DNA from 4 places in the Neobacillus niacini genome. Region 4 is predicted to be linked to each of the others. Evidence: riboswitches for the same ligand, from Rfam matches in the RefSeq annotation. Region 4 holds a riboswitch; each other region holds the start of a gene.
The links. A riboswitch is a leader RNA that binds a small molecule or an ion and turns the genes downstream of it on or off. The one in region 4 is predicted to bind cyclic di-GMP.

Region 1 (5,249 bases), 2.3 Mb from region 4:
ATCTAACTGGCGGTCCGTGGCCCCGAATTGCAAATCCTTTGTCATATCAAAAAAACTGATAGTACCTGTTTCAGGAAGACCTTTGGCCGCCAATGAAACTAATAATTGATCAACATCTTCCTTTGGCACCAAAATCGTTGTCCCATTACGATCCAGTTTATAATCGGTAAAGCCTTCTTGATCTAGTTCTGCTTTGATATCGCCAATTTCCTTTTGACTCATCTCCGAAGTGAATAATGGGACATAAGTAGATCTGGATAGAAAAAAGATAGAGAGAGACAAAGCCACAATGATGGCGATAAAAATACCAATAAATAGAAACTTTCTTTTTCTACTGACTGAATTCCAAAAATCTATGTACTTTTCTTTAAAGTCACGTATTTGTTGATTCATGCTCACTCCACGATTTCATCTAAGATTTTACTAGATTTGCATTCTCATCATTTCTTGATAGGCTTCCACTGCTTTGTCTCGTACTTGTGTCGTTAACGAAACGGCAATACTAGCCTTTTGTGCCGCAATGGTAACATCATGTAAATTAACAGCTTCCCCTTTGGCCAGCGATAAAGACTTGGATTCAAAATCTTTCACGGCACCATTGGCGTCTTGTATATACTGATTCAGCACAGATCCAAAAGAGGAATCTGCCGTGCTTTGAGGCTTATGAATGGTTGGTAACAATCCCGTAAACGCTTGAATACTTGATATGTTCATTATCTTTTTCCACCTTATCTTCCAATCTCGAGAGCTTTTACCAGCATCGATTTTCCTGCATTAAACGCGGTTACATTTGCTTCATAGGCTCTTGATGCAGCCATTAAATCAACCATTTCCTTTGTAACATCTACATTCGGCATCATCACATAACCTTGCTCATTGCTGTCAGGGTTTGCGGGATCATAAACTGCCTGAAATGGACTTGTATCTTCAACGATTTTATTAACTTGGATGCCTGAGAGTTCTTTCTCTAGATAATTGTCAAATGAAGAATTCTGATTTGCCGTCACTTCTACCATTTTTCTGCGATATGGAACCCATTCTCCGTCCACCATTTGTCCTCTTGTCGTGTTCGCATTCGCAATATTCGAGGAAACGACATCTAACTTTAACCGATTCGCTGTTAAGGCTGATCCGCTAATCGAAAGCGATTGAAATATTGACATTTCTCTCATCACCTCGCCCTAATCGCTGTTTTTAATAAATTAAATTCCTCATTTACCCCATACGTTAACGATTGATACCAAATGGTATTTTCACTCAGCTTCGTCATTTCATAATCCAAATCCACACCATTACCGCTGTTTTGGAAAACGGTATTTTCCTGCTCAAGCTTAGGAGTAGGGAGTGGAGACGATTCTCCAATCGGGACATGCTTGGCATTCGTGCGGTTCCCAATAAACTGGCTCTTTACTTCTTGCTGAAGCAATTGTTCAAAGGATACCTTCGTAGGTTTAAAATAAGGGGTATTTACATTGGCGATATTATTTGAAATGGACTTTTGACGCAAAGAGGACGCATCTAACGCTCTCGACATAATTCCAATCATCTGATTCATCTTCTCACCCACTTTTTTCAATCTGCTAAACTATAATGATTTCATTGCCTGTGTCCAAGTTGTTTTTAATTCCTGAAACATTCCCTCTATTTCCTTAAGAATCTCAATGTCTTTTGACATATTTGCCTCAATCAATCTCTGTTTCATATAATCATAGAGCGAAAAAAGAGAGTTGGATGTTTCAATTTCCATGTTTAACGTCACCATGAGTTCCGTGATAATATCCTGGGTTTTCATAATCAAAGAATGTGCCTTCGCTGGATCTTTTTTCTCAATCGCCAGCTTTGCCTGATTCAGAAACTTCACGCCGCCATTATAAAGCATAAGTGTAAGCTCTTCTGGTTTTGCCATCATGATTTGATTTCGTTGGTAGACTTCATTTGGATTGATCATTTGTCAGATCCCCCTTACTTCTTACTGTCATAAAATACACCCTTTGAAACGGTGATCCGATCATCATATTGACTTCTAAGATATTGTTCATTTTGTGCGTGACGTACACGATTCGATAGTTTTTTCATTGTCTTTTGCATTTGGATTTGAATTTCTTTCTCTAGCGTAGTAAGTTCTCTAAGCTGTACTTGAATGCGTTCATTGCTAAGAACCATTCCTGCTTGATTATCTAACCTATTAATAGCAGAAATACAGATTTCCCGCTGCTCGATTAAAAGGGGGACCTTTTCCTCTTCCCCGAGTTGTAATGCACTCAATATCGCCTTCGAGAGCTCAAAATATTGCCTCAACTGTGTTTCTTTTTCCTCTATCATTTTCCCCTCACCCTAATGACTGTCATAAAGGAGATTGGCAAATTTCCTTAATTCTAACTCCGAAGTGCTCTTCAATCACCACAACTTCGCCTTTTGCAATCAACTTGTTATTCACATACACATCAACTGGTTCTCCAGCCATCTTGTCCAATTCGACAATCGACCCACTGGTTAATTCAAGAACTTCGCTAATTCTTTTTTTTGTTCTTCCCAACTCCACAACGATTTCTAAGGGAATATCTAGCAGAAGGTCCAAATTCATTTTTTCATTTGCGTTTTGCCCAAAATCATCCGACTCTAGCTCTGTAAACTGAAAGTGTTCATTGGCTGCACTCTGTTGGCTGCTGCCGAGAAGTGCTTCCATTTCATCTTGTGTGAGTTTCCCCTTTTCAACCATTTTTGCCTTCCCCTTCTATCAAGTGCTCAATTTTAACGGCAACTCTCGACTTCTTCGTTCCTGGATGTGCTAAGAACTTCAATTCTTCATTTACATTTACTTTCAGAGGCTCATCCACCAATTGGTTTAATTGAATGACATCATCGACGTTTAAACCAAGGATTTCTTCCATCGTAATCGTCGCCCGCCCTAATTCCGTAATAACCGGAACCATTAAATGCTCAATCTGTCCTTGTAAAAATTCACTTTCTTCCTTATTTTTTACCCATTTTCCATGTCCGTACCAATTATGGGAGGATAACTTAGGAATAAACGGCTCTAACAATATGTATGGAATACAAAGATGTATCGTTTCTTCCACTTTTCCAACTGTTAGTTGGAATGTGATGACGATGACTGTTTCCGTTGGGATACCCAATTGCAAAAACTGGGGATTGGTTTCCATGTTCAAAAACTTGATCGGGAGCACCATAATATCACTCCAAGCTTTTTGCAGGATTTGAACGACTCCCTCTAATAGACGCTTTAAAACATTGGTTTCAATCGGAGTTAAGGTAGAACGTCCCCATTCCTCTGCTGTTCCTTTCCCGCCTAAAAGTCGATCAATCATCACAAAAGCCATTTCAGGATTTAAGTCCATCGCCATTCGGATTCCTTGTTCACCTGATTCAAACACACTTAATATCGTAGTGTCCGGCAGCTGGTTAATAAACTCTTCATACAGCATTTGCTCAACTGTCGTAACCTCTACTTGGACAAACGAACGTAACTCAGATGAAATAAAGGATGCAAGCTGGTAAGCAAAGTTTTCATGGATTCTCGTCAGTACCCGTACCTGATCCATCGATAACCGCAATGCCTTTTTAAAATCATATACTTTCAAATTTGCAGGGTTACTTCCAATTGGGGAATTTGACACACGATAGTCCATTCGATCACACAATCCCTTCCACTGTAAAAAAAGACCAACAAAAAAAGACGAGACTACTCCGAAGAATAGTCTCGTCCATAGCTAAATAAACTAATAGATTAGGACAATCTATATTTCGGCAACTGGCTGGCTTACTGTTATTACAATTTAGCCCCTATAGCTTTGCGTCGCTGAGTTTCCTCAGGTTTGCCTTTTTCAATTTTTTAAATTTATTACAAAAAAAGCATAACATTACAACTATTAATTTTCAATTATATTTTGTAGAATACCCCCATAAAATGACGGATATAATCGAATGTTTACGAAAATTTAACAAAATACACTATATAAATTGAAAAATATGTAAAAAAAGAGAGAAATATCCCGAATGATATTCTCTCTCTTTATCTATTATCGTTTTAAATTTACCAATTCTTCTAATATTTGATCGGAAACTGTAATTATTTTAGAATTCGCTTGGAATCCACGCTGGGCGGTAATCATTTCAGTTAGTTCTTCGGATAAATCAACGTTTGACATTTCGAGTGCGCCTGCGATAACTTGTGCATTACTTCCTTCCGTGAGCAGCGTTGCAATCGAGGCTGAATCAGCATTTGGTGTTAAAGAATACAACGAACCACCGGCTTTCAATAACCCCTTTGGATTGTCAACTGCTATAGTTCCAATTTTCAAACCGGTATCTTCACTTGTTCCATCCGGGTTAACACCAATAATGCTGCCATTCGCATCAATGGAAAACGTAATGTATTGATCTGGGATGGTAATTTTTCCGCCATCTTGGCCGACTACAAACATACCATTCTGATTGACCAAATTATTACTGCTGTCTAATGTGAAATTCCCAGCTCTTGTTAAGAACTGCTTCTGTGAGGCATTTTCGACTACAAAAAATGCATCACCATCAAGGTAAAGGTCTGTGCCTATATTCGTAGTTGTTGGACTTCCAGGTGTGTGAAGAGTATCAATGCTGCCAACTCTTGTTCCTAAGCCCACCTGAATCGGATTTGTCCCGCCTGAGAGTGGCGCTGGGTTCGCTCCTGCAGTTTGCGTTGGACCCGTTGCCCCTTTAATCGTCTGACTGAAAATATCTTCAAATACGACACGGCCTTTTTTAAAACCTACTGTATTAACGTTCGCAATATTGTTCCCAATGACATCCAATTTTGTTTGAAAACCTTTTAGTCCGGATACCCCTGAATTTAATGAACGAAGCATGTTTTTGTTCCTCCTCTTATTGATTCATTTCCATTGAATGTATTGAACTTGATACTATTTCTTGATCGCCAATTTTATAGTAAACTTGGTTATTTTTATAATTAATCCCGGTAACCGTTCCGCTCTCTTGTACATTGGTTTCTGGGTTTGTCCATGTGACTTTATTTCCGAGTACATAAGAATATTGACTTAAATTATTGCTGGATTCCAAATAGGCTGTAAGCGAGTTATTCAGGTTGGAGAGCTGTTCTAATACGCTTAACTGTGCCATTTGTGCCACGAATTCTCCGTCTTTCTGCGGCTGCGTTGGGTCTTGGTTTTGAAGCTGCGTAACTAATATTTTCAAAAATGCTTCTTTTCCCATTTCCTGCTTTGGCTGGGTGC
Region 2 (5,249 bases), 350 kb from region 4:
TGAATCTGAAGTAAGGAAATTATCCTTTAGAATGAGGCTTTATATACTAATTTGTATATAAAGCCTATATTGTAAAGCGAACTGTTTTCGGGTGAATTCTTATCACTTATCGGTTGGAGATCAAGTTGAACACCTGAGTAATTAAACAGGCGGAGAAATTCCGCTTAATTCGAAATTAGTATAAAAAACGGCTCAATTAGACGGAGAAATTCCGTTTATTGGCTCGGAAAATTCGAAAATGAGGGATTTTACTTGGATTAAGCGGAAAGCCTCCGTTTATATACCCCGATACGGGCCCCATACTGCATTTAACCGGAAAATCTCCGGTTATTTTTATTAGTACCGGTGAACCGTTTTGTCTTCTTATTGTAAACAGCAGCAGCCTTTCCTATATTATCTCACTAAAGTGATATCGTGCTAAAATTCTGACAATTGTATTGACAATCAAGCTTTATATCACATACAATAATTATTAATCTAATAGAATTTTAGAATGGAATGATAATTATGAGGCACCACAAAACAAAATTATATCAAAATATGTTTATAAAAGAGGCTGGACTCCAAATCTAACTGAGATGGAATCCAGCCTCTTTCTTTATTCTAATAAAGTGGTAGAGGAGCGAGAAATATGATTATGCTAACAGGCCAAAGATTAACAATGGACCAAATGAAAGAAGTATTATATCGAAAAGAGAAGGTTTTGGCTTCGGAAAAAAGTATGGAACTTGTAAAAAGGAGCCGTGAAGCCGTAGAGAAGATCGTTTCCGAGCGCAAAGTAGTTTACGGTATTAATACTGGATTTGGAAAGTTTAGTGATGTATTAATCAATAAAGAGCACGTTAGAGATTTACAGCTTAATTTAATTCGCTCACATGCGTGTGGTGTTGGTGAACCTTTTCCGGAAATTGTTTCAAAAGCAATGGTCCTGTTACGTGCTAATGCGCTTTTAAAAGGGTATTCAGGGGTCCGGCCGATCGTCATTGAAAAATTATTAGAGTTGGTTAATAAAGAAATCATCCCAGTTATTCCTCAGCAGGGGTCACTGGGTGCGAGCGGTGATTTGGCTCCTCTCTCCCATTTAGCTTTAGTACTTATTGGAGAAGGGGAGGTCTTTTACAAAGGTAATCGATTGGAATCAATCCACGCGCTTCAAATGGAGGGCATTCTTCCCATAAATTTAGAGGCAAAAGAGGGTCTTGCATTAATTAATGGTACACAGGCAATGACCGCCATGGGAGTTGTTGGCTATCTTGAAGCGGAACAGCTGGCATTTGAAAGTGAACTCATTGCTGCTATGACAATGGAAGGGTTAAATGGAATCATGGATGCATTCGCAGAGGAAGTTCATATAGCAAGGGGTTATCAGCAGCAGATAGATACAGCAGCAAGAATCCGTGGTTACTTAAGTGATAGTTTATTAACCAGCGTTCAAGGAGAATACCGTGTTCAAGATGCTTATTCCTTACGGTGTATTCCACAAGTACACGGGGCATCCTGGCAGGCGCTTGATTATGTAAAAGAAAAATTGGAAATTGAAATGAATGCTGCTACAGACAATCCACTCATATTCGATGATGGGGAAAAGGTTATTTCTGGCGGGAATTTCCATGGGCAGCCAATCGCTTTTGCGATGGACTTTATGAAAATCGCAGTTGCCGAGCTTGCGAATATTTCCGAAAGACGGATTGAGAGATTAGTAAATCCACAGTTGAACGATTTGCCGCCTTTCTTAAGCCCTGAGCCTGGTTTGCAGTCTGGAGCGATGATTATGCAATACGCTGCGGCTTCGTTGGTATCAGAAAATAAAACACTAGCACACCCAGCAAGTGTCGATTCCATTCCATCTTCTGCAAATCAAGAAGACCATGTAAGTATGGGAACGATTGCCTCTAGACATGCCTATCAAATTATTCAAAATGCCCGAAGAGTGCTGGCGATTGAACTAATTTGTGCCATGCAGGCGGTTGAAATTCGCGGAATAGAAAAAATGGCCAGCCAGACCAAGAAGGTGTACGAGAAAGGAAGGGAACTGGTTCCTTCGATAAAGAAGGATCGGATTTATTCTAAAGATATCGAAATGGCTGCGGCAGGTCTAAAAGAATGGAACTTAAGGAAGCTCCTTCAAAAAGCGGATAATGTAAAATAAGTAAAAAAGGCGTGAAATTCACGCCTTATTCTACGTCTTTCGTTTCCACTCTATTCTTAAATGCTTCTTGAACTACAATAAACTCCTCATCCCCAATGGCATCCTTAGAATGTTTTTCAACTAAGTTATCTTTAGGCAAATTTCCAGGATGACCTTTCTTTTTATGGTTAAAATGTTCTCCACGTGCCAAATGAAACACTCCTTTCGTCTTCGAATGTATCATTCCCAAACGAAGGAAATTTATTAGTGAAGATAGAAGGAGAGAGGATTATTTATCTTCTACTTTTTCATCAGACTTTGCAGGCTTGCACATACGATCTAGAAGGTAACCAAAAAACACCATAAAGGCAATTGGAATAGCGTAATTCAACACATGAATGGTTGTCATTGATCTGGATCACCACCATTATTTGAATATTTATAATATTTAGTATATTTTAAAGGTAATAATAGAAGTTGTCAATTGTCACAAAATAGACAAATTTCACTGTATTTTCTTTTGTAGCATTTTAAATAAACTTCATATAGGTACAATAACCTAATTTCGACTGTAAGCACTTCTTTTTTTCAATAAACTTCCATCTGATTAGTTGAAGTTCGAACGTATGGAAAATTTTCAATTGATTTTTTGTAGAAAATTGAATTATTTTGTGTTAAAAAAAGGTTAGAAAAATTGAAATATCTGACAAAAAACAACAATATACTATAAAAGTACTATATATAATAAATAAAGTAATGAGGAATTAGGAATACTTGTCTATTTAATATACTGAATAATCAATGATTTATGTGTAATATGAAACAGAAAAGGGCAAACCTATTGAAAAATTGGGACGCAAAGCCGAGGATCTAAGGTATAACTTTTACTATGATGGCCGGGCTGCCTGGAATACGAATATGTATTTTGGGAGTGAGCGAGAGTGGCAATAGCTGATAGTATCAACAATGGAATGGACGCAGAATGGTTAGCTCTTATTTTAGAAGCAAAGGAGCTAGGAATATCAAAGGAGACAATTCTTAATTTCCTCCATCAGAACGAAGTCAGAGAGGGCGTACTTAAGAATCGCTGATTTACATAAAAAAAAACAAAGCATACTACAAAAAAACAAGTAGTATGCTTTGTTTTATTATTCGTTATTATTTTGACCAATTCGCCACTTATTGAATTCAATAAAATCACGGAATTGTTCCTTTGAAACACCTGATTCCATCGCTTCTTTTACAATGTTCATCCAATCACTATCTAATTCTTCTTTATTAATGTGTTCATTTATTAAATGATCAACAGGAACGTTTAATACAGAAGAAATTTTTTCAAGGAATTGAATAGATGGATTTCTTTGCAGGTTTCTTTCAAGAGAGCTTAAATAAGATTTAGCAACTCCAGCCTGCTCCGCAAGTTCTGATAATGACATCCTTTTTTCTAACCGTAGTTTTTTAACACGATCACCTATCATTGGGCTCACACACCTATTTTTATTATGGCTGTAATAATTTTATCAGAAAAGCTGAGAAAGTTCCATATTAAGAACATGTTATTAGTACAAAAATACCCCTCAATATCGAAAACTTTTTGAAAAAATGTTAGCTTAGCGATAATATTAAAGTGTGTTTCCAATTCTATAAGAATACATAAAAATAATATAAAAAGGTTGGGAAGATCATGATTGTTCTTAAATCACAGCGAGAAATTGAGGCAATGAAAAAAGCAGGGGAAATTCTAGCTTCATGCCATAAAGAAATTGCCAAACGAATAAAACCTGGTATTACAACATGGGAAATTGATGAATTTGTTGATGATTACCTTTTAAAGCATGATGCTACCCCACAGCAAAAGGGATATAAAGGCTATAAATATGCCACTTGTGCGAGCATTAACGACGAAGTATGTCATGGGTTTCCAAGAAAGGAACCATTAAAAGAAGGCGATATCGTGACCATAGATATGGTTGTCAATTATAACGGCGGGTTAGCCGACTCAGCATGGTCATATGCTGTAGGGAATGTCTCTAAGGAAACAGAGCATTTATTAAAGGTTACCAAAGAGGCACTTTATAAAGGAATTGAGCAGTCTGTTCCTGGAAATAGGATTGGGGATATTGGTCATGCTATTCAAACCTATGTAGAAGGGGAGGGTTTATCGGTTGTTCGTGATTTTATTGGTCATGGAATTGGGGCAGTTATTCATGAAAAACCCGATGTACCCCATTACGGGCTGCCTGGAAAAGGGCCAAGAATTAAAGAAGGGATGGTATTTACCATTGAGCCAATGGTTAATATCGGCATGTACCAAACAAAGATGGATAATAATGGATGGACTGCTAGAACGATTGATGGTAAATATTCTGCCCAATATGAACACACCATTGCAATCACCAAGAATGGTCCAATTATTTTAACTGAACAGGAAAAATAAAAAAACAGATCCTAGAGATCTGTTTTACTTATTTTTTCGAAGGCTTCCTAATTCCTCGACCAACGCTTGCATTTCGTTAGGGCTAAAAGAAGGTTTTTTCATAACCATCTCGTAAATTTCCTTTAATTCCTCATACATGTCTTCATCAAAGTGTGAAGGTTTTATGGCTCCGAGATTTAATACCTTTAATTTCTCTTTTATTTGTTCAATCATATACTCTACATTTTCAATTGTTTTCTCTGATAAATTCATCCCGTCACCCTTTCAGTATTCGTAACTTTATCTTTCCATTTTCATTCGTAGATGTCAATCTAAACTTGTTTTAATACATCTAATGATGGGTAATAAAATAATAGACGCTTGCATTTGACCGCAAGCATAAAGCAATATATAAAGTGGAGTATATTGGTATTTTTTTCTTAGTGATGAAAACAATGATAAAAACATGTTTGAGGGAGAGGTTAAAAAATGGGTAAAAATTTATTTTTGAAAGGCATATTCTTTGGTGCCTTAGCAGGTGGAGCTCTTAGTTTATTAGATAAAAAAACACGACAGGAAATGAAAATAAATGTGAAAAAAGTGTACGAGCAAGTTTCTTATGTAGTTCACCATCCAGAGGAAATTACCGAAAATGTTAAGGAAACTGCTGAAAAAATTAGGAACACGATTGAGCAGGTAAGCGAG
Region 3 (5,249 bases), 2.3 Mb from region 4:
GGCAGACGTGGGCTCTGGAAGTAACGAAGAGGAAGCAAAGGCAACTCCCTTCACAAAAGTGGTGTTGGCTGAGGAAATCCAATTGGATGTACCGTTACTTAATCAAATGGATGAACCCCAGTTATTTAATGGCTGCGAGGTTACCAGTCTGGCAATGCTGCTGCAATATTGGGGAATTAATGTGACAAAAAATCGACTAGCCGAAGAAATCCCACGGGTTCCTCTTCAATATGGAGATGGTAAAAATGGAAATCCCAATATGGGTTTTGCCGGCAATATGGAAGATGGGCCTGGGTTAGGAGTCTACCATGGACCGATTTTCTATTTGGCGAATACTCATATCCCTAACGATTTAATGGTTCAAAATCTATCAAACTATCCTTTTTCCTCCATTCTGGAAAAGGTTAGCCAGGGTCTGCCTGTTTGGGTGATTACGACAACCAACTTTGCACCCATACAAAGTTTCCAAACATGGTCCACCCCACAAGGGTCGGTTAGGGTTTCGTTTAACATGCACAGCGTCGTCATTACCGGCTACGACCAAAACCATATCTATCTTAACGATCCCTATGGAACAAAAAACAAACAGGTTAATCGAGAAAAGTTTATTGCAGCTTGGGAACAGATGGGTTCACAAGCTATCGTGATTGCACCTAAATAAAATTTTTGGTAAAAGATTAAACTTTTTGTAAGAAATTGCCGATACATGGTAGTATTAAGATGAATTCACCAAAAATAAAAAACATATATCGTACGAAATGGCAAAATGACCGAAAGGTGATGACGCAAAACTAGAGGGGCTAAAGTGATATACAAGGCTAGCCAGTTACCGAATATGAATCCTTCTACGATTATGTAAAGATGGGGGAAAAACAATGTTAACTTTTATTGCAGGTGTAACAATAGGGTCTACCACAATGCTGGTCATCATGAGCCTAATGACAGCATCCAAAAGAGGCGACCAACGAATAGAACTTTCTATATCAAAGGAAAGCTAACATAGCCGGAAAAATAAGGAAAAAGACGATTCGAGGGGGAAGAATCGTCTTTTTGTTATGCTTAGATATAAGTTGCACTATTTAATCACATTAAGGTCGCAAGATATCTTCAATCGTTGGTATGGCAGAAATGGCACCAACCTTGGTACAGACAAATGCACCCACTTTATTACTAAACGAAATAATTTTTTTAAGTGCCTCAAAATCTTCTATTGTTGGATTTTCGTTTGCGAATTGGTATAATGTTGCACCAACGAATGCATCACCAGCACCTGTAGAATCAATGGAAGTTACGTTTATGCTAGGGACAATTTCTTTACTGTGCCCATTAGATAGATAGGTCCCTTCACTGCCTAATGTTACAGCGACTACTGCTGCACCTAATTCATGAAGGAATACTGTGCCTTCAGCCAAATCACTGCTCCCCGTTATAAGTTTTAATTCCTCATCACTCACCTTTACAAAATCAGCTAAAGCGACCCCTTTTTTGGCTAATTCAATAAAGGTTGGAACACTATCTTTCCAAAGATCTTTTCGGTAATTAGGATCAAATGAAATAAACTTTCCTTGTTTCTTTGAATGATTCATTACCTGAAAATAGGTCGATTGAAAAGGGTCATTTAATAAAGCCGTTGCTGAGCCAAAATGATGAATAGCAGCCTCATTTAGCTTTTCAAAATTAAGTTCTTCCTCCACTAGAAAGGCATCAGCTCCTCGGTTAAACACAAAATCTCTTTCACCGTTGGCCTGTAAGGATACAAAAGCCAATGTGGTTGGGTGGAAATCATCAAATACGACCATTGATGTATCTACCTTCACGTCATCCAGTGTCTTTTTTAAAAAATGTCCAAACGGATCATTTCCAACTTTTCCAGAGAATAGTGCGGTCCCGCCTAATTTTGCAATTGTGGCACAAACATTTGCAGGAGCACCCCCTGCTTGCTTTTGAAAATTTTGACCTTCAATTAAATTAATGTCCACATCGGTACAGAAAAAATCGATTAGTAATTCACCAATACATATTATGGATGAACTCATTCTACACACCTTCCCTTTAACAAATAAAACTCTAATCTATTACTGCCGATTAGAGCTCTCATACGTTTAAACCTACCTGCTCCAAATGGAATCAAGTTCCGTTAATTTTATATTAGCAGCGTTAGTTGTTCCTTCATTCGAAAATAAAATGAGCTCTTTGCCTGCCTTATGAGGGAACAGTAAGCTAGTAACCGCAACCTCACCGTCGTTGGCAAACACCTCAATGGAGGAAGTATCTAAAAACAACTGAAGTTTCAATCTTTGATTCGCTAACGTTAATGCTGCTTCCTGCACAGCTGGAAAAGATGTCGAAAAGCTATTATCCCCAGAAAGAGTCCGATCAACAAATAACTTCTCTTCGATGCCATTATAGCCAATTACGGTTTTCTCTTCATCAGAGTGCTGTATGATAATTCCAAATTGACTTGAAGTTACTTTTTCAAATTCAATCGTTAATTCTAGTAATGAATTGTTTACGGGAACCGATACATTACTTCCAGATTCAATCGCAATGTCTGGATATGATTCTGTTTCTTTTCTAATCGTATGAACTTCAGCAACCGGTTTTTGGAACAAACGGACTCCATTTTCTGTAGAAGTTAATGATAATTCTCTTGGTAACGTCATCGCACTTCGCCAAGCTTCAGTGGGGACTTGATTCGCATAGCGCCAGTTGCTCATCCAGCCAAGATAAATACGTCTTCCATCCTGGATATCAGACCAACTCACACCCGCATAATTATCCCGGCCGTAATCTAACCATAGAATTGTCGAATCATCATGGTCATTTACAAAGGTTGTTCCATCGAACTGTCCGATAAAGTATTGTGTTCTGGAACCTTTTGCTGATTGTCCGTTATCTCCGATACTGACAATCATTACCCACTTTTCTTGTCCACCATCTACAGGTAGTTTGAATAAATCCGGACATTCCCAAACACCATCATGTGAACCGGCAGTATGGCCAAATTCACTGGCAAACTCCCATTCTTTTAAGTTAAGGGAAGTGTAAATCGTAATCGTTTGACCTGTTGCCAGCACCATCACCCATTTTTGGGTTTCTTCATGCCAAAACACTTTCGGATCACGGTAATCGGTAATGTTAACATCTGAAAGGACAGGATTTCCTTCATATTTTACCCACGTTCTGCCATTATCCTTGCTATAGGCCAAACTCTGTTGCTGAAGCGGTCGTTCGGAATCCGGATAGGTGCCAGCACTTGTATAAATCGCAACTAATCCTGGTTTGTCTTTTTCAAAAAATCCGGTGGTATTGTTCCAATCGACAACCGCACTTCCTGAAAAAATGGCTCCCAGGTCATCCGGATATAAGGCAATCGGCAGATGCTCCCAATGAATCATATCTTTACTTACTGCATGTCCCCAGTGCATGGGTCCCCAGGTAGTACCAAATGGATGGTATTGGTAGAACAAATGATATTCATCATTAAAAAAGACCATTCCATTCGGATCATTCATCCACTTTTCTTCGGGTGAAAAGTGAAATTGTGGACGATACTGCTCTTTATAGGTTTGCATCATTTTTTCGCTCCTTAATATCTACTAAATTAGTATATAAGGCTGTACGTATGCCAAAGCAATGTATAGCCTTATACTAGTTACTCTGATTTATTCCTGGCTTCGATCGTAACCTTTTTGTTTAATATCCAGCCATTCTTGCAGTCCTAGTCGGTCTAATTCTGCTAGATAATCCTTCCATTCTTTTTCAACACCGCCATTTGCAATCCACTCCGCACGCTTTCGCTTAATATAAGCAAACATATCCGTTTCAATCACAGAAAGTCGATCTAGGTCCTCAATTGAGAAGAAGACACGTGGATAAATATTGTCTGCTTCCATGTAAGGAACCATCACTTCTTTCATTAAGTTCAGTCTCCAAGCAGCATCATCTGGTTTTGTTGTCACAGTACCATAGTAGCTATCTAAGATCGCTAACGGTCCGCCGATAGATGTTTTTTCTCTTAATTCAACTGGTGCAGTACCTTCTAATGGAAGGTGCTTTAACATTTTTGTTGCCTCGTCCATTTCGAAGATGTTTTGTTGCTTTTCATCCCCATACGTACCCCAGTTATTCTGTACAGATTGAGACGGATCGTAGAGCTGGTCAATCCACTTTGCAGTTAATTCTAGGTTTTTATTTGCTGATGTAACCACTAAACGTGAACGATCAAAGCCCATTCCATTTGTTCTCGCAACATTTTGATGTCCTTCTGGACCTTTTAACGGAGCTAACAGATCGTAATCATCGCCCATGCCAGTGATATTTCCTTTATCCCACGTGAAGTACAAACCATATTTTTTGTCTCTGCCTTTTGCAAGATACGTGTTCCAATCATGCTCAAATGCTTCGATATCGATTAATCCTTCATTGTATAAATCGTTGAACCAGCTAATCGCCTTTTTATAGCTATCATCTGCCGCTGTAAGTTTTACTTCTCCATCATTAGTAACAACCGTGAAATCCCAGTTGTCTCCTAGACCGAATGCCCCAAATAAGGAGTGTGGATCTTGTCCGCCATCATTTATGATGAAGGACATTGGAATCTCGTCCGCTTCGCCATTACCATTTGGATCTTGGGTTTTAAATGCAAGTAATACTTGTTTTAACTCTTCAGTTGTTTTTGGAACTTCTAATCCTAGTTTATTTAACCATTCCATATTAATCCAAGGGAACGCATCCACAGAGTGAATACTTTCTTTTCCTTCACCTAACTCCTCAATCCAAGGAAAAGCATAAATATGTCCATCAGGGGCCGTCATCATTGCTTTGTACTGTGGTGCTTTTTCCAGGACTGCTTGTAAATTCGGCATATACTGAATTAAATCTTCAACAGGTACAATGACTCCATCCTTCGCGTGCTTTAGTAATTCATAATCACTAAAACCTGCATTTAAGATGGCATCTGGAAGTTCTCCACTCGCAATCGCTAAATTTCTTTTTTCATTAAAGATATCAGTGGTATAATTTCTCCAATCAATTTTTACACCGGTTTGATCTTCTAAGCGTTGAAAAATTAACTTTTCATTTGGATCCTTAGGTGCCAAGGGTGAACTGGATGTCATAATTTTTAATGTTTTTTCCTCTTTCAATGGGAAGGATACATCTTTTAGTCCATAATCCTTAGCAGAGAAACTTTCGCTGCCGCCGCTTTTGCTTGTACAGCCGGTTAGAAGTAACGAACCTGAAAGCAG
Region 4 (5,249 bases):
AAGAGCGGCGGCAGGCTGTTACATGGATTGGGTTGGCCCCGCGTTAATTCGGCACAAAGACAGTAAAGAATTAATGAAGAGTGAGATTCAAAACTCAGTCCTTCCTGATGAAATTACCTGTCACCCTTCTGCTTGGAAAATTACAATAATACATGCAGACGAAGTCAAAAATCAGGAAGTTATCAAAAGCTTGGAGGAGGACACCCTCCTAGATAAGGTAGAGAATAAGGAAATGATACCTTTAACATCTCCTTTTAAAGAAGAAATTCAGTCTCGTTTAACATGGGAATACTACTTTGCCAATGCCTCAACCCATCGCTCGAAGCAATCCGTATCCGAAATGAAACGTCAGCGGGAAATGTCCGATGAGCATAGTGGTACTGAATTATTAAGCAAATTTAAAAAATCGATTACAAAACGCCCTAAGTTTATGCAGGAAAAGGCGCTTAGCCCTGCTGAAAGAGGGACTGCCCTCCATATGGTCATGCAGCATGTCGATTTAGCAAGACCTGTGACAATAGAATCTGTTAAGACACAAATCGAGGCCATGGTTAATAATGAGCTGATAACGGTCGAACAGGCGGAGGTCATTGATACACAGCTCATTGGGAAATTTTTTGAGTCAGATTTAGGTAAGAGGATGTTAAAGGCAAAGGCAGTGAGCCGTGAGATTCCTTTTACCCTATCCTTACCTGCTGCTAAAGTTTATCCAACATGGAAGGGCCAAGATGAATCTGTGTTTGTTCAGGGGATAATCGACTGTGTGTTTGAGGATGAAAATGGCCTTGTTCTTATTGATTTTAAATCAGACGGGATAAGTGATCGATACAAAGGTGGTTTTGAACAGGCCAAACCAATACTTGAACAGCGGTACCGGCTGCAAATCAATCTATACACGCAAGCATTGGAGAAAATTTGGAAAAGAAAAGTCGATGAAAGATTTTTATTCTTCTTTGACGGTGCTCATGTAGTAAAGCTATAGTCAATTAGAAAACGACATAAACATCCTCGTTTATGTCGTTTCTAATTATTTCCGCCAATTGGCTGGTCAAGCAAATTAGCATCAAGAACATTTGTGCCGCTTAAACCGCTAGCAGTAAATATAATTCCTCCTGTATTAAAGCCTCCAGAACCTGCATTGGTCTTTGTAGCACTTTTTGGAGAAATATATACCGTATCCCCAAAATGAACAATTCCACCGCTTACATTCACAATTTGAACTGGACCCATTATCGCTGGCATTTACTAACATCCTTTTCTTTACTTGCCCTTAGCGAGCTTGTGATATTGTATTCTAACGGCCTTGTCATTGTTCATCCCCTCTATGCTGCAGTTGTCTGATATGTTTAACCCTTGCTTCCATTGAGACGTTTTCACTGTTTCCTACATGCAGTATGGCATCCGAGGACATTGCAAGGATAGATATAGTGTTGACCTTAATGATAGGAAGGCAATTATGAGTAGATATCGTAATACTCTCATTTATTGGCAAAAAAGGGATTGGTTCAGAAAACACAGGATAGTTTGAAAAATTACCTTCTTTTGTATTAAAAACTTCAGCTTCCCTTTGAACAGCCAAGGCACGTGAAAATCCATTAATAATACGGGAATCTCCAAGCTGAATGATAGAGGCAAAGGAAGCAGAGGTCACATTAACCCTGTTTACGACAGAAGATCTCTGGAGCATAAACTTTAGCACCCCTAAAAAAGTGGGACAAACGGCCCGATGATAAGTGATTCAGCGGGAGTGTCAAAAGTTGACGCCAATTGAATAGTTTGTGTGTCGCCTACCATCACGAGCGACGAACTTGCAACCCCTATTATTCTAATGGTATCAACATGGAGATCTCGATTATATACCTCAAAGTTCATTTTGTGTATTCATTCCTTTCACATTCTCTGGTAAATGATTAATAAAGATTAAAATTCCTTTTCTAATTTCCTGTTTAAGTAATTCGACAATGCTCTCCTCTGAGAATTGTTCGCCATTCCGCTCATTGGCTGCAGCATTTTGTATATGGTAATCAATCCTGGCTGGAAGCTGTTTCATGATATCTTGTTTAATGAAAGCTAAATAGGAATCATCTAATCTAACATTTATTTGGTTTTGAGTTTCCTTAAATAGCACTGGCAGTTCGGTTTCTAAATACTGATAAATAGATTCTTCGATTTTCATAGAACGCTGCATTTGTGCCTTAGGATGCATAGGTGTTTTTAAGGATTGATTTTCCACGGCAAAATCTTCAATATTTGCCAAATCGGATGGATTTAGTCCAATGTTTAAGGTTCCTTCAAGAGTTTCAACCTTTAATTGATCGAATTTGTATTCAATCTTATCAACCCGAATACTTGGCTTATCTTTTAATTGATTTATTTCTTCCTGAAGTTTTAGAATGGTGTGTTCAAGAGTTGCAATTCTATTTTCCTGTGCCTGTAAAGTCATCTGGACCCATTGAAGAAGTTGTGAATAATCCTGGTACATACCATCACCTCACTTTGAATCTTCTTCTCTCGAACCTGTACCTGATAATGGCACTGCGGGGCTGCCAGATTGCCCGGTCGTAGTCTGAGTACCTCCTGCAGTTGGTGCGGGCGTTGTAAAACCTCCTGTGTTATACAAATATGAGGCAGGTTTAATAATTCCAGCACTGCCAATCTGCAGGACAGAAGAATTTGTTATACTGCTAATTTTAATAAAGTTTATTTGAATGGATTGCTGGATATAAAAATTCATAAAAAACCAACCTTTCCTTAAGCATTAAGGAAGATTCCTTGATCAATACCATCTGAATCGTTTGTGTTCGTATTACTTAAATTATTATTATGAACATTTAAACTTTCACCCGTATTAAATGAACCAGCACCGGAGAAAGTTCTTGCAGATGAAAATGGCATAATTTTGTAGACATCTCCAATATGAAAAACGGAACTGCTGCCAAGTGATATGACTTGTGCAACTCCTACAATCGCTGGCATAAACAACACCCTTTACCTTTTTTCTCCTAATATCTTATGTATGGGTTGGTGTAATGTGATTCAATCGCCCAAATAAAGTAAATCCAACCTTAATTGGTTGGGAAAATTATAGAATTAGGTACAAATACCTATTTGTTTGTGAAAAATGATAAAATAGTAGGATATGAGATGAAGGCAAAAGGACTTAAGATAGATTTAAGAGATCAGTCGGAAATGTAAAAACACTGATTCTCGATAAAGGCAAAACTGGTGAAAATCAGTGACGCAAAGCTAAAGGGGCTAAGGTGCATTTGCACTACGCCAGCCAGTTACCGAAAGAACAGGGTGTTTTTCGTAGATAACAGCATTGTTTACATAGGTCTTTCTATGTACATTGTTGTACTTCATTTGTTAACCCCCCTTTCGGTAAAGGCGGGGTTGTTTTTATCTGTTTATCGCCCCCAGCCTAACCGTTCGTTCATATTTTCTTTAAGTTTTGTGAGTAAATTGGTTTTCAAAAAACAAACAAGGTGGGTGGAATCTATGGGGCTATTAAAACAAATCGAACAAAATCATCAGGGACAAGGCATTAATCACAAATTATACAATTCGGCTAGGCTGGCTAATAGAAAGTATTCCTGGAAACCTCTAGACTTACAGGATTTAATTTGTAACGGGACCATGTCAAAAGAAATGGCCCTCTTCCTCTGTACATGTGTGAGAGCTAGGTTAAATATCGTAGTGAGCGGAGGAACAGGTGCAGGTAAAACAACCCTTGCCAATGCCCTTTCTACTTTCATTCCAAGAGAGGAAAGGAATATTCTTGGAGATGTTCGTGGTAAAAATGTACGTGAAATACTTCGGAAAGAAAATAGAGGACTTGATGGTTTTCTTGCAACAGGACATTCCAGCAGCCCGCGTAATATGATTGACCGTTTGGAAGTCATTGCCTATCTTGAAGGGATGAATTTGGCTATCAATGCGATTAGGGAACAAATCGCTGGTACTATTGATATCATAGTCCACCTTTCACGCTTAAATGATGGAAAAAGAAAAATTACTAAGATAGCAGAGGTTCAAGGGATCAAGGATGACAATATTGTGCTTAGAGATATTTTTACTGTGAATCCACTAGAAGGTTCTTATTATTAGCTTTTCTTTAGGAATTTTGGCAATGCCTATGGTATGATAGTGTTGCTATAAGCTATTGATACATAGGAGGAAGATTAAATGATTCATGGTCACGTAACAGCTTGGGTACTAGCCCTAATTTTGTTTATTGTCGCTATATTTTTACTAAAAGGCGGGAAAGAAAAGGGCGCTAAAATTGTGCAAATGATTCTGCGTGTTCTTTATCTGTTAATCATTGCAACGGGTGTTGGACTTCTATTCATGGTGTCTAATATTGATTTGTTGTATATATTAAAAGCCGTAGTAGGCATTTGGGTTATTGGTTTATTTGAAATGATCCTTAGCAAGGTTGCACAAAATAGAAAAACTTCCGTTTTGTGGATACAGTTCGTTATCGCCTTCTTACTTGTATTGTATTTAGGATTTGATAAACTGCCTATGTCGATTTTTTACGTATAAGATTAGTTTGTTAGAAAGAGCTGTCGGTTTACCGGCTGCTCTTTTTTAGTTCAAAAAAAGATGACAAGAAGTGCAAATAGTTTTACTATTTAAGTAAGGGGAGAGGAGTGTTTGTTATGCTGGTAAGAGTGTTTGCAAATCTCCGGCAAATTTGCGGCGGAGTTGGGGTAGAGGTTAGTCCGGAAGGGCAACAGGTCATTGATGTACTTAATAAGATGGTAGAAATGTTCCCTGATCTTAAGGATGAAATTTTTACGCCTGAAAAAGAGCTTCTTCCATTTGTTCATGTATTCATTAACGGAAGAAATATTATTCATTTGGATGGTCTTAAGACCATTGTAAAAGAAACCGATCAATTTGCACTTTTTCCTCCAGTTGCAGGTGGTTAATATGATGCAGCAGGAATTGGAGTTTCGCGGAATCAAACGAGAGCACCTCGGATTATATTTTGAAGAGTTAGGCGGCAAACAAATTACGAATCAATTTCCTTACATATATAAATCTGACCACTGGTATGGTGAAATCGTAAGGGAAGAGGAATTATCGATAACTTCTACATTTAAAGTCAATAGTGTTCATATCCGATTTTGTGCCTCAGATGACATGACGCTTAATGAGCTTATCAAAAATTACCGGGTCAAAACAAGGAGAATCGGCGGATAATTTCTAAACCAATCAAAAGGCTTCTGCAAAATATGCAGAAG

Region 1: it holds a riboswitch for cyclic di-GMP, as region 4 does, so the genes downstream of both, fliM (flagellar motor switch protein FliM) here and ACN6MT_RS26630 (ATPase, T2SS/T4P/T4SS family) in region 4, are expected to answer to the same signal.
Region 2: it holds a riboswitch for cyclic di-GMP, as region 4 does, so the genes downstream of both, ACN6MT_RS28335 (anti-repressor SinI family protein) here and ACN6MT_RS26630 (ATPase, T2SS/T4P/T4SS family) in region 4, are expected to answer to the same signal.
Region 3: it holds a riboswitch for cyclic di-GMP, as region 4 does, so the genes downstream of both, ACN6MT_RS07945 (DUF3789 domain-containing protein) here and ACN6MT_RS26630 (ATPase, T2SS/T4P/T4SS family) in region 4, are expected to answer to the same signal.

What each region holds. Positions count from the first base shown of each region.
Region 1 covers NZ_CP183883.1:1,704,297-1,709,545, reverse strand. Annotated here, with positions in the region: gene fliF (flagellar basal-body MS-ring/collar protein FliF) at 1-393, opposite strand, end outside; gene fliE (flagellar hook-basal body complex protein FliE) at 424-714, opposite strand; gene flgC (flagellar basal body rod protein FlgC) at 729-1,163, opposite strand; gene flgB (flagellar basal body rod protein FlgB) at 1,172-1,555, opposite strand; gene fliS (flagellar export chaperone FliS) at 1,586-1,948, opposite strand; gene ACN6MT_RS08050 (hypothetical protein) at 1,963-2,322, opposite strand; partial or broken gene fliN (flagellar motor switch protein FliN) at 2,345-2,590, opposite strand; gene fliM (flagellar motor switch protein FliM) at 2,712-3,650, opposite strand; cyclic di-GMP riboswitch class I at 3,765-3,851, opposite strand; gene ACN6MT_RS08035 (flagellar hook-basal body complex protein) at 4,041-4,865, opposite strand; gene ACN6MT_RS08030 (flagellar hook capping FlgD N-terminal domain-containing protein) at 4,882-5,249, opposite strand, start outside.
Region 2 covers NZ_CP183883.1:5,771,237-5,776,485, reverse strand. Annotated here, with positions in the region: gene ACN6MT_RS28350 (DNA topoisomerase III) at 1-14, shown strand, start outside; gene hutH (histidine ammonia-lyase) at 632-2,149, shown strand; gene ACN6MT_RS28340 (hypothetical protein) at 2,175-2,339, opposite strand; cyclic di-GMP riboswitch class I at 2,950-3,037, shown strand; gene ACN6MT_RS28335 (anti-repressor SinI family protein) at 3,070-3,219, shown strand; gene ACN6MT_RS28330 (helix-turn-helix domain-containing protein) at 3,277-3,606, opposite strand; gene map (type I methionyl aminopeptidase) at 3,813-4,565, shown strand; gene ACN6MT_RS28320 (DUF1128 domain-containing protein) at 4,590-4,817, opposite strand; gene ACN6MT_RS28315 (YtxH domain-containing protein) at 5,034-5,249, shown strand, end outside.
Region 3 covers NZ_CP183883.1:1,682,121-1,687,369, reverse strand. Annotated here, with positions in the region: gene ACN6MT_RS07950 (C39 family peptidase) at 1-661, shown strand, start outside; cyclic di-GMP riboswitch class I at 751-834, shown strand; gene ACN6MT_RS07945 (DUF3789 domain-containing protein) at 876-998, shown strand; gene ACN6MT_RS07940 (carbohydrate kinase family protein) at 1,089-2,036, opposite strand; gene ACN6MT_RS07935 (glycoside hydrolase family 32 protein) at 2,109-3,578, opposite strand; gene ACN6MT_RS07930 (ABC transporter substrate-binding protein) at 3,666-5,249, opposite strand, start outside.
Region 4 covers NZ_CP183883.1:5,419,923-5,425,171, reverse strand. Annotated here, with positions in the region: gene addA (helicase-exonuclease AddAB subunit AddA) at 1-982, shown strand, start outside; gene ACN6MT_RS26660 (spore germination protein) at 1,024-1,242, opposite strand; gene ACN6MT_RS26655 (spore germination protein GerPE) at 1,307-1,687, opposite strand; gene ACN6MT_RS26650 (hypothetical protein) at 1,702-1,872, opposite strand; gene gerPC (spore germination protein GerPC) at 1,862-2,482, opposite strand; gene ACN6MT_RS26640 (spore germination protein GerPB) at 2,492-2,734, opposite strand; gene ACN6MT_RS26635 (spore germination protein) at 2,752-2,976, opposite strand; cyclic di-GMP riboswitch class I at 3,206-3,292, shown strand; gene ACN6MT_RS26630 (ATPase, T2SS/T4P/T4SS family) at 3,499-4,107, shown strand; gene ACN6MT_RS26625 (YisL family protein) at 4,186-4,545, shown strand; gene ACN6MT_RS26620 (ubiquitin-like small modifier protein 1) at 4,662-4,934, shown strand; gene ACN6MT_RS26615 (hypothetical protein) at 4,936-5,208, shown strand.